4 regions of the Erwinia sp. Eh17-17 genome follow, and region 1 is predicted to be linked to each of the others. Evidence: riboswitches for the same ligand, from Rfam matches in the RefSeq annotation. Region 1 holds a riboswitch; each other region holds the start of a gene.
What was found. A riboswitch is a leader RNA that binds a small molecule or an ion and turns the genes downstream of it on or off. The one in region 1 is predicted to bind thiamine pyrophosphate.
Positions count from the first base shown of each region.

Region 1 (4,204 bases):
GAGCGGCGGTCCGATCACCCACGCCAGTGACAGCTGGGCACGCATCACCGAGCTGAACATCACCGCTTCACGGGCAGAGCTGTCGGCATATTCCCGTGCGAGGGCGAAAATCTGCGGCATTGCCACGCTGGCCATCGCCGACAGAAATACCCCGGCGGTGATCAGCGTCAGATAGTGGCGATTGAAAGCGAAAAGTAATGCATTCCCCACCGCCATCACGCAGCAAAACAGGATCAGCATACGCCGGTCACCCTGGCTGTCGGAGCGTTTTGCCAGCAGCAGGCTGACGACGATCCCCGCCACCGCATTGACCGTATAGAACAACCCGACCCAGAACGGCCTGACCGCCACTTCACGGCTGAGGAACAGACTCAGGGTCGGAGCCTGTAACGCCCCGGCGATGCCGACCATAAATGAAACCGCCATAAATGCGAGATACACCGGATGGATACGACGGCTAAGGAGCGATTTCATGACTGATGCCTCAATGACGGGAATAAGCGAATAACCTGACCAGAGCTTAGAAGAAAACCCACGAAAAAAGCCAGCTATGCCGAAGCCAGCTGGCTGGTGAAAAGCACCATACTCAGCATACCCATCTGTTAGGTATGAATAACGATGATCAAGTGCCATTCAGATTTGAATGCCTCCCACTCTTTCATCTGCGGCCATTATCGCCGTAATATAAGGCAGGAAAAACAGACAGCTTTTAACACAGGGTTCCCCTTTTATGTCCTCACCCCGTTTACAGCAGCAATTTATCCGGCTCTGGCAGTGCTGCGAAGGTCAGACACAGGAAACCACGCTCAGCGATCTGGCAGTACAGCTTAGCTGTTCCCGTCGCCATATGCGTAACCTGCTGAATGCGATGCAGGATCAGGGTTGGCTGGAGTGGCAGGCCGAAGCCGGGCGTGGCAAGCGTTCGCGCCTCACCTTCCGCTACACCGGCCTAGCGCTACAGCAGCAGCGGGCTGAGGATTTACTGGAACAGGACCGCATCGACCAGCTGGTACAGCTGGTGGGCGATAAAAACCGTGTGCGCCAGATGCTGCTCTCTCATTTAGGCCGCAGTTTCCGCCAGGGCAAACATATATTGCGCGTGCTTTACTACCGCCCGCTGCTCAATCTGCTGCCCGGCACGCCGCTGCGCCGCTCGGAAACGCACCTGGCGCGGCAGATTTTCAACGGGCTGGCGCGGATAAATGAGGAAAACGGGGAAATCGAGCCGGATATTGCCCATCACTGGCAGCAGATTACCCCGCTGCACTGGCGCTTCTTTTTGCGCCCGGCCATCCACTTCCATCACGGACGCGAACTGGAGGTTGAGGATGTCATCACCTCACTGGAACGGCTGACAACTCAGCCGCTGTTCAGCCACTTAGCGCGCATTGAGTGCCAGACGCCGTGGACGCTGGATATCCATCTGAGTCACCCGGACAGCTGGCTGCCATGGCTGCTGGGCAGCGTCAGTGCGATGATCCTGCCAAAAGAGTGGCCGCATATGCGCAACTTTAGCCGCCAGCCGGTCGGCACCGGAGCCTACGCCGTAGAACGTAATCAGCACAGCCAGCTGCGCATCTCCGCCTTTGATGACTACTTTGGCTATCGCGCTCTGATTGATGAAGTGAATATCTGGGTGCTGCCGGAAATCAGCGACGAACTGGTTTACTCCGGGGTGAAGCTTCAAAGCGAAAACACCGATGAAAAATCGGAAGAGAGCCGTCTGGAAGAGGGCTGCTATTTTCTGATGTTTGACCAGCGTTCTGAGCAGGGTCGTAATGAACAACTGCGCCGCTGGATCAGCACCATTTTTAACCCTATCGCCCTGCTGAACCACAGCGGTATCGCCTATCAGCGCTACTGGTTCCCGGCCTATGGCCTGCTGCCGCGCTGGCATCATCGCCGCGATATGGCGACCGCAGAAAAACCCGCAGGGCTGACGTCACTGACCATTACCTGGTACAGCGATCATATTGAGCATCAGGGCATCGCCAATGCGCTCGGCCCAATCCTCGCGGCACACGGCGTGGAGTTGATCACGCAGGAAATTGATTATGAAAGCTGGTATCGCGGCGATGCCGAAAGCGATATCTGGCTGGGCAGCGCTAACTTTACTCTGCCGCTGGAGTTCTCGCTGTTCGCCCTGCTGTACGAGATCCCGCTGATGCACCACTGCGTCCCCACCGACTGGGAAAACGACGCGCGACAGTGGCGCGAACAGAAACTGCCGCTGGCTGACTGGAGCAAACAGCTGATCGACAGTAACTACCTGCATCCGCTGTTCCACCACTGGCTGCTGCTGCACGGTCAGCGCAGTATGCGTGGCGTTCGCATGAATACCCTCGGCTGGTTTGACTTTAAATCCGCCTGGTTTGCCCCGCCCGAATCATGACGCTTTCGTAACAAAGACGAAACCACTAGAATAAGCCGTTCTCAACGGGGTGCGAAAACCTTGCCAGCCTCTGCTTTCACCCAGGCACAGCCCGTTTTCGCTGAGAAAAACCCGTCGAACCTGATCCGGCTCATACCGGCGTAGGGATTTGAGAGTGTCACTGACTCAGATCCTTTGCGCATTTTCCCTTTAAAGGAACGCAAAGTGTTGAAAAAATATATCCCCCTGCTGGTGCTGTTCTCCCTGCCTGCCCTGGCGGCCAAAGAAACCCTGACGGTTTACACCTACGACTCTTTCTCCGCTGAGTGGGGGCCGGGGCCGGCGATCAAAAAAGCCTTCGAAGCGCAGTGCAACTGTGAACTGAAATTCGTGGCGCTGGAAGACGGCGTGTCGCTGCTCAACCGTCTGCGCATGGAGGGCAAAAACAGTAAAGCCGACGTGGTGCTGGGGCTGGACAACAACCTGCTGGACGCCGCAGAGAAAACCGGACTGTTCGCCGCCTCCAACGTGGACACGACTCACAGCACGGTACCCGGCGGCTGGAAGAACACCACCTTTGTGCCCTACGACTACGGCTGGTTTGCCTTCGTTTACGACAAAACTAAACTGCAAAACCCACCGAAAAGTCTGAAAGAACTGGTCGAGAGCGACCGCCCTCTGAAGGTGATCTATGAAGATCCCCGCACCAGCACCCCAGGCCTGGGCCTGCTGCTGTGGATGCAGCAGGTCTTCGGCGAGCAGAGCCCCGAAGCCTGGCAGAAGCTGGCGAAGAAGACCGTCACCGTAACCAAAGGCTGGAGCGAAGCCTACGGTCTGTTTCTGAAAGGTGAAAGCGATATGGTGCTCAGCTACACCACCTCCCCTGCTTATCATCTGATTGAAGAGAAGAAAGATCGCTACGCCGCCGCCAACTTCAGCGAAGGCCACTACCTGCAGGTAGAAGTGGCAGGTCAGCTGCGCGCCAGCAAGCAGCCAAAACTGGCGCAGCAGTTTATGCAGTTCGTCATGACTCACCCCTTCCAGAACACCATTGCCACCGGCAACTGGATGTATCCGGCCATCAACATACCGCTGCCTGCCGGTTTCAATACTCTGACCGTGCCGGCAAAAACATTGCAGTACAGCCCACAGGACGTGGCAAATCAGCGCAGCAACTGGATTAGTGCATGGCAACGCGCCGTCAGCCGCTAATTCCCGCCTGGTTAATCCCTGGCGGACTGGCTGCTCTGCTGCTGGTCAGCGTAGCTCTGCTGGCGTTTTTCGCCCTGTGGCAAAATGCACCCGCTACCGACTGGCGCGGTCTGTGGCAGGACAGCTATCTGTGGCACGTGCTGCGCTTCTCCTTCTGGCAGGCGCTGCTGTCGGCATTGCTATCGGTGCTGCCGGCGATTCCGCTGGCGCGCGCCCTTTACCGACGCCGTTTTCCGGGGCGCACCACGCTGCTGCGGCTGTGTGCCATGACGCTGGTGCTGCCCGTGCTGGTGGCGGTCTTTGGTATTCTCAGCGTCTATGGCCGCAGCGGCTGGCTGGCACAGATCTGCGCCCTGCTCGGCATTGACTATGCCTTCACACCGTACGGCCTGCAGGGCATCCTGCTGGCCCACGTTTTTTTCAATCTGCCGCTGGCTACCCGCCTGCTGTTACAGGCGTTACAGCAGATCCCCGGTGAACAGCGACAGATCGCCGCCCAGCTTGGGCTGGACGGCTGGGCGCATTTTCGTCTGGTCGAATGGCCGTGGCTGCGGCGACAGATTCTGCCCGCCGCTGCCCTGATCTTTATGCTGTGCTTTGCCAGCTTCGCCACCGTGCTGT
Region 1 covers NZ_JBDFQT010000003.1:169,070-173,273, forward strand. The annotation lists gene ABEH87_RS10710 (sugar efflux transporter) at 1-474, opposite strand, end outside; gene sgrR (HTH-type transcriptional regulator SgrR) at 731-2,392, shown strand; TPP riboswitch at 2,428-2,557, shown strand; gene thiB (thiamine ABC transporter substrate binding subunit) at 2,597-3,583, shown strand; gene thiP (thiamine/thiamine pyrophosphate ABC transporter permease ThiP) at 3,559-4,204, shown strand, end outside.

Region 2 (4,204 bases), on a different contig from region 1:
GCGGACCGTCTGCGCTTCCACCAGCTCAAGCAGCTGGTGGGTGGCGGCCCGCCAGTCACTGGCCTGGGTGATGGCGCTGACGACGGCAATGCTGCCGACGCCGGTGGCCATAACCTGCGGCACACGGTCCAGGCTGATCCCTCCGATGGCAACGGTAGAAATGCCTTTCAGTCGCCCAATGTGGCGCGCCAGCTCTTCCAGTCCCTGCGGCGCGGATGGCATCACTTTTGTTTGCGTCGGGAATACGTGACCCAGAGCAATATAAGAAGGCTGTTCGGCCAGCGCTCTGTCCAGCTCGACATCGTCATGCGTTGACAGACCAAGGCGCAGACCGGCAGCGTGAATCGCATCCAGGTCGGCAACATCAAGATCTTCCTGTCCAAGATGGACGCCGTAGGCCTGATGTTTGATTGCCAGCCGCCAGTAGTCATTAATAAACAGGCGCGCCTGATAGCGTTTACCCAGAGCAATGGCATCGACGATCTGCTGTTCGACTTCACTATCCGCGCAGTCTTTAATCCGTAACTGCAGTGTCCTCACGCCGGCATCCAGCAGGCGTGCAATCCATTCCACCGTATCGACCACCGGGTACAGGCCCAGCCGCGCTTCGGTAGCGGGAAAAGCGCCACGACTCATAATTTTTCCTCTGATTTCAGGTTATCTGCACGGTGATAAAGCTCACCGCCGCGATGGCGAAACGCCTCAGACATCTGTGCCATACCCATTTCGATCGGCCGGGCTTCGGCCTCCTGACGGGCAGCGTATTCACGTACTTCCTGAGTGATTTTCATAGAGCAAAATTTGGGGCCACACATTGAACAGAAGTGAGCCACTTTGCCGGACTCCTGCGGCAGGGTTTCATCGTGGTAAGCACGTGCGGTGTGCGGATCGAGCGCCAGGTTAAACTGGTCCTCCCAGCGGAATTCAAAACGCGCTTTCGACATCGCATTATCGCGAATTTGTGCGCCGGGGTGGCCTTTGGCGAGATCGGCAGCATGGGCGGCGATCTTGTAGGCGATCAGCCCCTGTTTCACGTCCTCTTTATTCGGCAGACCGAGGTGCTCCTTTGGCGTCACGTAGCACAGCATCGCGCAGCCAAACCAGCCGATCATCGCAGCACCAATACCGGAGGTGAAGTGATCGTATCCCGGCGCAATATCGGTGGTCAGCGGCCCCAGGGTATAAAACGGCGCTTCATGGCAGTGTTCAAGCTGTTCCGTCATGTTGACGCGGATCATCTGCATTGGCACATGGCCCGGCCCTTCAATCATCACCTGTACGTCATACTCCCAGGCGATTTTGGTCAGTTCGCCCAGCGTGCGCAGTTCGGCAAACTGCGCTTCGTCGTTGGCATCCTGAATTGAACCCGGACGCAGGCCATCCCCCAGCGACAGCGAGACATCATAAGCGGCACAAATTTCGCAAATCTCGCGGAAGTGTTGATAGAGAAAACTCTCCTGATGATGTGACAGGCACCATTTTGCCATGATCGACCCACCACGGGAGACGATGCCGGTTAGCCGTCTGGCGGTCATCGGCACGTAGCGTAGCAACACACCGGCATGGATGGTGAAATAATCAACGCCCTGTTCAGCCTGCTCCAGCAGCGTATCGCGGAAAATTTCCCAGTTGAGATCTTCTGCGACGCCGTTCACTTTTTCCAGCGCCTGGTAAATCGGCACGGTACCAATGGGAACCGGGCTGTTGCGCAGGAGCCATTCACGGGTTTCGTGAATATAACGCCCGGTTGAGAGATCCATTACCGTATCGGCACCCCAGCGCACCGACCATACCAGTTTTTCCACCTCTTCTTCGATCGAAGAGCTGACCGCGGAATTGCCGATATTGGCGTTAATCTTGACCAGGAAATTGCGGCCGATAATCATCGGCTCGGACTCCGGATGATTAATGTTGGCCGGGATAATCGCACGGCCGGCTGCCACCTCCTGGCGGACAAATTCAGCGGTGATGTTGTCCGGCAGCTGCGCGCCGAAGCTGTGGCCCGGATGCTGTTGCAGCAGGACATCACCCCGTATACGCTCGCGGCCCATATTCTCACGCAGGGCGATATACTCCATTTCCGGCGTGATAATGCCCTGACGGGCATAATGCATTTGAGTGACGCAGCGTCCTGCCAGTGACCGACGTGGCCGGGGCAGGTTCTCAAAGCGTAAGTGGTCCAGCCCGTCGTCTGCCAGGCGTTGTTGCGTGTAGGTCGAGCTGAGTTCCTCCCTCTCCTCGGTATCGCCCCGTCTGGCGATCCACTGGCTGCGCAGCTTCTGCAGCCCGGCATGGACATCAATCGTCGCGGTCGGGTCACCATACGGGCCTGCCGTATCGTAGACCGGTACCGGTTCGTTTTCTTCCAGCAGCGGTCGATCCTGGCTACCGCCCACGGTCGTCGGGCTGAGCTGGATCTCGCGCATCGGTACGCGGATATCCGGCTGCGACCCGCTCAGATAAATACGTTTTGAATTGGGAAAAGCCGTACCCTGCAGGGAGTCGATAAACTGCTGCGCGGCGGCGCGCTGTTGGCGGCGGCTGGCTTTTTTCTCAACGAAAGGTTTTTCAACGGTAGACATAGCAATTTCCTGATCATTAAACAGAAGTTTGCTTGCCTGGAGGCGGGGAGTAACGATAACGATGTGAGAAAATGGGCATTCACATCGCCATAGCAGATTTACTCTTGTTCCCTTCGCAGGTACTAACCTGATCAGGTTCCGCGGATCCCGAATTAACGGTCTCAGCCCCGAAGGGCACTCCGACAAGATATCGATGAGAATTATGGCTAATAAGTCACAACTCCCGGTCTCGAAATTAACACTACGCAGGGATGAGGCACGCCTCATCCGAACCCCTTCAGCATAAAGGGGCATTTTGGAAACTACAAGAAAATCACATTTTGATAACGAATCAGGCAGGGCGTGCGAGGGTGCAGGCGTTGGCAGCTTCTTGATTTTCAGCCATATTGTCTAAAGCTAACTGGATGAATTTATCTTCCAGAGTAAAGCGGGCTTCCAGCGCTTCACCCACAATGGACAGCGCATTCTGGAATTCCCGATAGTTGTCATGATCGATAGCGTCTTCCAGATGAGAATCATAAACCTGCATGATCCGATCGGTATTGGCCTTTAGTGAGGGGTAGATCAGCGACGCTTTCGCCAGCTGCTCAGTTCCTTCCAGCTCTTTGATAAAGCGTTGATAGACGGTGAAGTGGCCCGTCGAAAGATAATCCACCAGATTCAGGCAAAACGTATCGAGCGCGTTTTCATCGAGCGTCGTCAGCGTTTCCTTGTTAGGCTTGATACCAGCCACTTGATAGTAGGTAACCAGCAACTGCTTGCGCGAGCGCAGACAGAAGTCTACCAGCTCACTGCAACCGCCGACGCGCGCGGTGAGGACTTCTAACTGGTTAAGCATGTTCAACTCCGTGAGTGTTATATTTTAACGTCTGACCTCAATCCAGTCTTTAAGCTGAGGATGATGAGCAAAATGATGGAACAGGAAATTTTAAGCGTAGACGCTGGCTGGTGGATTGTCAGCCTGGAACATAAAATTTGGTTACCAAAAGGTGAATTACCTCAGGGGAATGCCGGTTTACTCGGTCTGGCAGGATCGCGGGGATCGCCGATTGGTGAGTGGCAGGGGCAAACCGTCTGGCTGATCCGCGATACGCGGCCTCAGGATATGGGATCGTTACGGCAGCTGCTCGATAGCGAAACCGGGCTGTTCCAGCTGGTCGGGCGGGGCATTCAGCTGGCGGAGTTCTATCGTTCGCACCGCTGGTGTGGCTACTGTGGCCACGAAATGCACCACAGCAAAACGGAATGGGCCTGTCTGTGTGGCCACTGCCGCCAGCGTTATTATCCGCAGATTGCACCCTGTATCATTGTTGCCATCCGCCGGGGGGATGAGATTCTGCTGGCGCAGCATACCCGACACCGCAACGGCGTGTTCACCGTGCTGGCCGGGTTTGTGGAGGTGGGAGAAACTCTTGAGCAGACGGTGGCGCGTGAAGTGATGGAAGAGAGCGGGATCACGGTAAAAAATCTGCGCTATGTCTCTTCACAGCCCTGGCCGTTCCCGCAGTCATTGATGATGGCTTTCATGGCCGACTATGCGGCGGGTGACATCAATATTGATCCTAAAGAGCTACTTTCTGCCGGCTGGTATCGCTACGATGCTCTACCCCTGCTCCCGCCTC
Region 2 covers NZ_JBDFQT010000015.1:17,747-21,950, forward strand. The annotation lists gene thiE (thiamine phosphate synthase) at 1-636, opposite strand, end outside; gene thiC (phosphomethylpyrimidine synthase ThiC) at 633-2,582, opposite strand; TPP riboswitch at 2,674-2,774, opposite strand; gene rsd (sigma D regulator) at 2,914-3,420, opposite strand; gene nudC (NAD(+) diphosphatase) at 3,496-4,204, shown strand, end outside.
Region 2: it holds a riboswitch for thiamine pyrophosphate, as region 1 does, so the genes downstream of both, thiC (phosphomethylpyrimidine synthase ThiC) here and thiB (thiamine ABC transporter substrate binding subunit) in region 1, are expected to answer to the same signal.

Region 3 (4,204 bases), on a different contig from region 1:
AGGGTTGCGCGCATTCAGCGCCAGCCTTGCGCAGGCGGCTTTTAGCTCGCCGGTGTCCTGCAGGGTGTACAGCGTCTGGCGGTGCAGGTTGTGTTCCTCCACCCGATCGCCGTCGTAAATCCGCAGGTAGCCGATACCGGCTCCGGCCAGTTGCGGCAGCAGCGTAGCGCCAAGGCCACCGGCACCCACCACCAGCACCCGTGCCTGTTGCAGGGCCCGCTGCCCGGCATCGCCGATTTCCGGTAGCATCGATTGTCGTTGATAGCGGCTCATGAGTTACCACTCCTGCGAATCAAACTGCGCCATGCCGAAGACAGGCGTCGAGGCGCTGGCCATATCGCGGCGTTCTACCAGACCGGCCTGACAGGCATCCCGCCCGGCACGGATAGCGGCGGAAAATGCCCCGGCCATAAGCACCGGATCCTGTGCTTTGGCGACCGCGGTATTGAGCAGAATACCGTCGAACCCCATTTCCATCGCCTGAGCGGCCTGGCTGGGTGCGCCGATCCCGGCATCGATGATCAGCGGAATATCCTTGAACCAGGCGCGCATGGAGCGCAGCCCCTCAATATTGCGCAGTCCCTGCCCGGAGCCAATCGGTGCGCCCCACGGCATCAGCAGCTCACAGCCGGCCTCGATCAGCTTCTCGCCGAGGATCAGGTCTTCAGTGGTGTAGGGAAAGACCTGAAATCCCTCGGCGCAGAGAATGCGTGCCGCTTCCACCAGTGCAAAGGGATCGGGCTGCAGCGTGTCGGCGTGGCCAATCACCTCCAGTTTGATCCAGGGCGTGTTAAACAGTTCGCGGGCCATATGTGCGGTGGTCACCGCCTCTTTCACGCTGTGACAGCCTGCGGTATTAGGCAGTATGCGTTTATTCAGCCCGGTCAGCACTTCACGGAACACCGCGCCGTGGCTGCCTTCACGCCGCAGGCTGACAGTAATAATCTCACTGCCGGAACGTTCAACGGCCTGCTGCAGAATATGCGGAGAGGGATACCCGGCGGTGCCGAGCAGGAACCGTGACTGTGGAACGAAATCGTAGAACATCTCTTATCCTCCCTGCATCGGTGATAGCACTTCGAGCTCGCAGTCTGCACTCAGCAACTGGGTCTCATAACGGGAACGCGGCACAAACTGACCGTTAAGGGCACTGGCGACACAGCCCGCGTCAATCTGTTGTTCGCGCAGTAGTTCCGCCAGCGTGGTGGCGGTGGTGTCGATCGCTATGCCGTTGAGTTGTATGTTCATATCAGGTTTTCCTGCATCAGTTGCTGCATCAGTTTTTCCGCCATCACGGGGGCGAGAAGAAAACCGTGGCGGTACATGCCGTTAACGGACCAGACGCCGTTGCGGTGGTGAATAGCGGGGACGTTATTGCGCCAGGCAGGACGCAGCCCGCTGCCGCTTTCAAGTACTCTGGCCTCGGCCAGCGCCGGATGGATAGCGTAAGCGGCGCTTAACAACTCCATCATGGCGCGTGCGCTGACCGGGCTGCTGTCATGACTTTCCACCATCGTGGCACCCAGCATGAAGCGCCCTTCCGCCCGCGGTACCAGATAACAGGGAAAGCGGGGGTGTAGCAGGCGAATCGGCCGGGAGAAGGCGACATCATGACTTTGCAGGATCAGCATTTCGCCACGCACGGCGCGCAACGCTGGCTGATCGGGTGCGGCGTGGATCCCTCGGCAGTCGATCACCGTGCCGCCGGGTTTATCCTGATGGAAGGGAACGCCTCCAAGTTGCAGGGCGGCCCGCAGCTGCAGCAACGCGCTGCGCGGGTCGAGGTGGGCTTCTCCGGCAAAAAACAGTCCCCTGGCAAAGCGCCCTTCGAGCGCGGGTTCCAGCGAATCGGGTTCGACCCACTGATGGGCGTGAGTCATGCGGGAGAAGCGGGTAAGTTCAGGCGCGTCGCGCGGCGGGGCGACGACCAGCGTGCCCTGATGTGCCACGCCTTTCACGCGGGCAGACCACCAGGGTGCAGAGCGTTGCCCCAGTTCGACTACTTCTGCCGGCGCGCTTTCACCTTCGCACCAGGGGGCCAGCATACCGCCAGCCAGGTGGGATGCTGCTGCGTGCTGAGGCGATGTGATGACCTCTACGGTATGACCACGTTCAGCAAGCAGCGTGGCGACACACAGCCCGGTGACGCCGTCACCAATCACCGACCAGCGGCTCATGAGCTGTGGTTTCCGCAGAAGGGAAAGAGTATTGCAGATAGTGTCACGTTAGCCTCTCAAACATGCTGAGACCCGTGATAAGGATAAGGAAAAAGGCGGAGACGAGGTGAAGCAGTGCCCACGCAGCAGGTATCCTGTGAAGCCTCAATACAGCTTATCAGGAGACGAGTCTTCCTACGCCAGTATCAACTGGGTCAGGTTCTAAGGGTCGCTAAGCCGCGAAAAATCGCTCATTAGCCTCTCAGTCTCTCTGGCGAGACTCCCCTGACAGGAACTAGTTGTATTTTACCCGGTGGAAATCGTCAAGTTGTAAGCGCGGTTTATCGTGGAAACGGCGGCAGTTTGCGCCACAGAGATTTTTTTTAATTGAATGCTCAATCAATAAAAACTATCATTCTTGCTCTCGTTTACACAAAATTTACTTTTTGGGGGTGATCTGGATCAAGATTTATAGCAATTAATCAATAAATTACACCAATTTCATCCTGATGGTTCTCCCAGTGTAATTAGCGGATATACGGCGGATTTTACCCAGTATGCGCTAATGCGCGCTTCGCAGAGCGGACTTCAGGTTATTTCCCTGATCATTTTTTTGCGGAGACATTATGCCGACGACTGAAATACCAGGAAAGACTCAAAAAGATCGTATCAACCCCGTGGTTTTCTATACCTCAGCAGCGCTTATCCTGCTGTTCTCCCTGACCACCATCCTGTTTACTGATTTTTCCGACCGCTGGATTAATCGCACTCTCGACTGGGTATCTAACACTTTTGGCTGGTATTACCTGCTGGCGGCCACGCTGTACATCGTCTTCGTGCTGTTTATGGCCTGCTCCCGCTTCGGTTCCATCAAGCTGGGGCCTGAGCAGTCAAAGCCGGAGTTCAGCCTGATGAGCTGGGCGGCAATGCTGTTTGCCGCCGGTATCGGGATTGATCTGATGTTCTTCTCGGTGGCCGAACCGGTTACCCAGTACATGATGCCGCCGGAAGGCCAGGGTCAGACGATGGAGGCGGCGCGCCAGGCGATGGTCTGGACACTGTTCCACTACGGTCTGACCGGCTGGTCGATGTACGCCCTGATGGGCATCGCGCTCGGCTACTTTAGCTACCGCTACGGTCTGCCGCTGACCATTCGCTCGGCGCTCTACCCGATTTTCGGCAAGCGTATTAATGGCCCGATTGGTCACACCGTGGATATTGCGGCAGTGCTCGGGACTATTTTTGGTATTGCCACCACGCTCGGGATCGGCGTGGTGCAGCTGAACTACGGCCTGAAGGTACTGTTTGACGTGCCGGAAGGACTGACGGCGCAGGCCGGACTGATTGTTCTGTCGGTGATTATGGCCACCATCTCTGTGACTTCCGGCGTCAATAAAGGCATTCGCTTTCTGTCGGAGCTGAACGTGCTGCTGGCTTTTGGTCTGATCCTGTTTGTACTGTTTGTCGGCGATACCAGCTTCCTGCTGAATGCGCTGGTGCTCAACGTCGGGGATTACATCAATCGCTTTATGGGCATGACGCTGAACAGCTTCGCTTTTGACCGCCCGACAGAATGGATGAACAACTGGACGCTGTTCTTCTGGGCCTGGTGGGTTGCCTGGTCGCCGTTTGTTGGCCTGTTCCTGGCGCGTATTTCACGTGGCCGTACCATCCGCCAGTTCGTGGTGGGCACGCTGACCATTCCGTTTATCTTCACCCTGCTGTGGCTGTCGATTTTTGGCAACAGTGCACTGTACGAAATTATTCACGGCAACATGGCCTTCGCTGAGGAGACCATGGCGCACCCGGAACGCGGCTTCTACAGCCTTCTGGCGCAGTACCCTGGCTTCACCTTCAGCGCCTCGGTGGCGACAATTACCGGTCTGTTATTTTATGTAACGTCTGCGGACTCCGGTTCCCTGGTGCTGGGGAACTTCACCTCGCGCCTGGCTGACATCAACAACGATGCGCCGAACTGGCTGCGTATCTTCTGGTCTGTCGCGATTGGTGTGCTGACGCTGGGGATGCTGATGGTTAACGGCGTTACG
Region 3 covers NZ_JBDFQT010000011.1:52,117-56,320, forward strand. The annotation lists gene ABEH87_RS19865 (HesA/MoeB/ThiF family protein) at 1-273, opposite strand, end outside; gene ABEH87_RS19870 (thiazole synthase) at 277-1,047, opposite strand; gene thiS (sulfur carrier protein ThiS) at 1,051-1,248, opposite strand; gene ABEH87_RS19880 (FAD-dependent oxidoreductase) at 1,245-2,177, opposite strand; TPP riboswitch at 2,332-2,453, opposite strand; gene ABEH87_RS19885 (choline transporter) at 2,783-4,204, shown strand, end outside.
Region 3: it holds a riboswitch for thiamine pyrophosphate, as region 1 does, so the genes downstream of both, ABEH87_RS19880 (FAD-dependent oxidoreductase) here and thiB (thiamine ABC transporter substrate binding subunit) in region 1, are expected to answer to the same signal.

Region 4 (4,204 bases), on a different contig from region 1:
GGGCCACGGCAGCAGCCATACGCAGGCCGGAACCAAACGCCGGCAGCGCTGCCATCAGGCGGATATGGCGCAGCTGTGACCAGCGTGACGCCCCCATGGTGCGGGCCAGGTCAAGATAGTCCTGGTTCACCCGCTTCAGCCCGTCAAAGAAGGCCGAGGTGACCGGGAAGAAAATCACCAGCACCGCCATCGCCACTTTGGCGCTGATGCCAAAGCCGAACCACAGCACCAGCAGCGGCGCCAGAGCAAATACCGGGATGGCCTGGCTGGTCAGCACCAGCGGCATCAGCCAGCGTTGCAGGCGGGGGGAGAAGATCATCAGAATAGCCAGCAGCGATCCCAGCAGGACGCCCAGCACCAGCCCGGTTAACACTTCCGAGGCGGTAATCAGACTGTGGTACGCAAGGAAGGCGCGGCCTTGCCACAGGGCCGTTGCTACCGCGGCGGGTGAGGGTAATAAAAAGGCGGGGATATCGCTCAGCGTCGCCAGCCACCACAGCAGGATCAGCCCGCAAAAAATCAATGGCCCACGCATGCGGGCTGCCAGGCAGCCCCTCATCCTGCAGCCCTCAGCAACTGCTGCAACAGTTCGCCCTGGCTTTTCAGCAGGTTGGCATCGTCCGGCGCACGCGGCGGCTGGCCGCCAATAGTGTGGCTGCTGTCGATCCCGGCGGGCTGGCCGGAGAGGACCAGCAGGCGGTGGCTCAGGCGGCAGGCCTCCATCGGGTCGTGGGTGATCAGCAGCACGGTGCGGTCCGCCAGCAGCCCGGCGGCCAGCGTCTGGATCTTCGCGCGCGTCAGCGTGTCGAGTGCGGAGAAGGGCTCATCCATCAGCACAATCGGTCGCCTTTCATACAGGGTACGGGCAAGCGCCGCGCGCTGGCGCATCCCGCCGGAGAGCATGGCAGGGCGATCGTCACCGTGGCCGTGCAGTCCGACGCATTCCAGCAGATGGTCGGCCCACGCCGTGTCGATGTTTTCCCTGCGCAGACGGGCGCCGAGGGTGATGTTGTCGCGAACCGACAGCCAGGGAAACAGCAGATCTTTCTGCCCCATCCAGGCAATACGTCCGGCCAGCGGCTGGCCGTCGCTGCCGCAGACGGTGCCGGCGGTGGGCGTTATCAGCCCGGCTATGGTCTTCAGCAGGCTGGTTTTGCCGCTGCCGCTGGCCCCCAGCAGCGCGACACAGCGTCCGGCGGGAATCTCGATGCTGAGGCGGTCGAAAACCTGGCGCTGGCCAAAGCGCAGCGTCAGGTCGCGTACCCGGATGCCGGGCGGGGAGCTGGATTGCATAGCGATCACCGCTGTTGTCCCGCGTTCAGTCCCATCTGCCAGAAGGCCGACTCCAGGCGGGTGGCGGTGGTGAAAATATCTGACAGCGCGGCGAAGCGGCTTGCTGCTCCACGCTGCTGGCCGACCGTGTCCAGTAGCGCGATGGCGGCCTGCACGCCGCTGAGATAGTCCGGGTTTGCATAGTTACGGATCCATGAGGCGTAAGGGCTGTCCGTCAGCACCGTTTCCTCTGCCGCCAGCAGACGCAGGCCGATCTCCGCGTAGCCCGCCACGCAGGGCAGCAGCGCCGCCAGCAGGTCGAGCGCATCGCCGGAGTGGCCGATATCCAGCACGTAGCGGGTGTAGTTCATAGTTTCCGGCGCTTCCGGTTGGGCGGCCATTTGTGCTTCGTTCAGCCCCCAGTCTGCGCAGTAGCTGACGTGCAGCGGCAGTTCACTGACGATGGCATTCAGCGAGGCGGTGGCCGCGCGCATTTCCGGCAGCGTGTGCAGCTTGCTGACCAGCAGGGCATAAGCGCGGGCGAAGTGGATCAGGAACAGGTAATCCTGGGTCAGGTAGCGGCGAAAGGCCGCTTCGGGCAGGGTGCCGCGAGCAAGCTGGTGGATAAACGGGTGAGCAACGTAGTCCTGCCAGTCGTTACCCGCCTGCTGGCGTAAACGTCCGTACAGGCCGTGGCTGAAATCGACTGACTGAATGATTTTCGACACTGAATCCCCTCATTTAAGTGGAGATCCGGGTATGCGGAGGTGTGATCAGGCAAGTAAAATGCCAACCCGTCCCTTCGCTGGCATGACCCAGATCAGGTTCAAAGGGTTCGGCTTACGCCATCTCAGCCCATCACAGGACACCCCTCGGAGGCGTTTGTTATACGATATTTTATTTTGTATAGCAATCTGCCCTGCCAGCACCGGGGTGGGAAGTGACGATTAAAAAAGAGATTTAGCGTGCACGCGTGCTCCATCAGCGCGGCTGAAGAGGGATTCCATCGTATTTAACAGCGGGGAGTCATGGGGCTGAGTGCGGGGGTTGCCCGCTGAAAGCTCAGCGGGCGATACATCCTGTTTTAGAACGACGTCCACTCCTCTTCGATGGCTTTATGCGTTCTGGCGGGAGTAACCTGAGCGGTTTTTTTCTCCGCGCCGCTGACCCATTCACCCTCATGCACCCGGCTGGCGGAGATCTTAAAGATAGCGACCATTTCGCTCAGCTTTCTTGCCTGCTGTTCCAGAGAAACCGCCGCCGCCGAGGATTCCTGCACCAGCGTGGCGTTCTGCTGCGTGGTGGAGTCCATCTCGGTTACGGCTTTACCAATCTGCTCAATGCCCTGTCGCTGCTCGTTTGACGAGCTGGAAATCTCATCAATGATCTGACTGACGTGGGTGACGGAATTGACGATATCTTCCATGCTGGCGCCTGCCCGGTTGACCAGGTCGGTGCCGGTGCCGATGCGCGCCACGGAGTCATTAATCAGGGATTCGATCTCTTTCGCCGCGTCAGCACTGCGCTGCGCCAGCGTTCTGACTTCACCCGCCACCACGGCGAACCCGCGCCCCTGCTCACCGGCCCGGGCGGCTTCCACCGCTGCATTCAGCGCCAGAATATTGGTCTGGAAGGCAATGCCGTTAATCACGCTGATAATTTCGGTGATCTTCTTCGAGCTGGTGGCAATGCCGTTCATGGTACTGACCACTTCACCCACAATCTGACCGCCTTTACGCGCGTCAGCGCTGGCGCTGGCCGCCAGTTTACTGGCCTGCTGGGCATTGTCGGCGTTTAAGCGCACGGTTGAGGTCAGCTCTTCCATGCTGGAGGCGGTTTCCACCACAGCCGCAGACTGCTGCTCGGTTCTGGAAGCGAGATCGGTGTTTCCGGCGGCAATTTGCGATGAGGCGCTGGCCAGGTGGCTGACGCTCTCACGGATGCCCGATATCATATCGCGCAGGCGGGCATTCATTGCTCCCATGGTTTGCGTCAGCTCGCCGAGCTCATCCTGGGAGGTAGCGGCGATCTGCGCCGTCAGGTCACCGCTGGAGATGCGCTGGGCCAGCGCCAGGTTTTCACCTATCGGGCGGGTGATCTTGCGGGTGATAATCCAGGCGGCCAGTAGCCCGATAACAATTGCCAGCAGCGCGAGGACCGAGATGATAATAATGGTATCGGCGATGAGACGGCTGTTATATTCCGCCTGCGCCTTAATCAGCTGGTCTGCGGTATGGTTCAGGTCGGCCGCTGCCACCCCCATCACGTCGGCCGATTTTTGCGTTTCAACGATGGATTTAAAGTAGGTTTCTGCCTGAGCTTTCAGAGACTGATAATGTTCCCACGCCGGGGTCAGCACCGCTCTGGTTTCATCCGTCAGCTGGGGCAGGCTGTCGTTATAAAGAGATTCCGCATGAGTATAGGCCTGGTCGACGGCCGACATGGCCTCCGGCGTATGCAGCGTAATCAGCGTGTCGCCCGCTTCGCCGAGAAGGGATAGCGCGAAGAATAAATCAAAAATTGCACTGCGTGATTCAGCACCCGGCGAAGTATTGAGTACGCGATTATTGAGCTCAGCTAAAAAACGTTTATCGCTGAGCTGGTGAAGGTTTTTAGCCAGCTGGTTACTGTTGATGCTTTTCTCATGATATTGCGCGCGTGTTTTACTGTAGCGATCGATATTTTCGCCCAGCCGGGTAAAATATTGCTTCGTGTCCCCGCGCCAGTTAAATTTAGTGGCATTCTGGTAGAGGGTTTGCATGGAGACGATGGCTGCGCCGTTTTCTTTCATTTTCTGTTCATCGGCGCTTTGCAAATATAGCAGGCGGTTGCGTCGGGCAATGTCCAGCAGGTTACCAATATCATTGGTGATCGCGGTTTTTACCGAGTTTCTTTCTATCGATTTTAATGAATAGATACCGTACCCTGATAC
Region 4 covers NZ_JBDFQT010000001.1:443,019-447,222, forward strand. The annotation lists gene ABEH87_RS01900 (ABC transporter permease) at 1-559, opposite strand, end outside; gene ABEH87_RS01905 (ABC transporter ATP-binding protein) at 556-1,293, opposite strand; gene ABEH87_RS01910 (TenA family protein) at 1,299-1,991, opposite strand; TPP riboswitch at 2,053-2,155, opposite strand; gene ABEH87_RS01915 (methyl-accepting chemotaxis protein) at 2,357-4,204, opposite strand, start outside.
Region 4: it holds a riboswitch for thiamine pyrophosphate, as region 1 does, so the genes downstream of both, ABEH87_RS01910 (TenA family protein) here and thiB (thiamine ABC transporter substrate binding subunit) in region 1, are expected to answer to the same signal.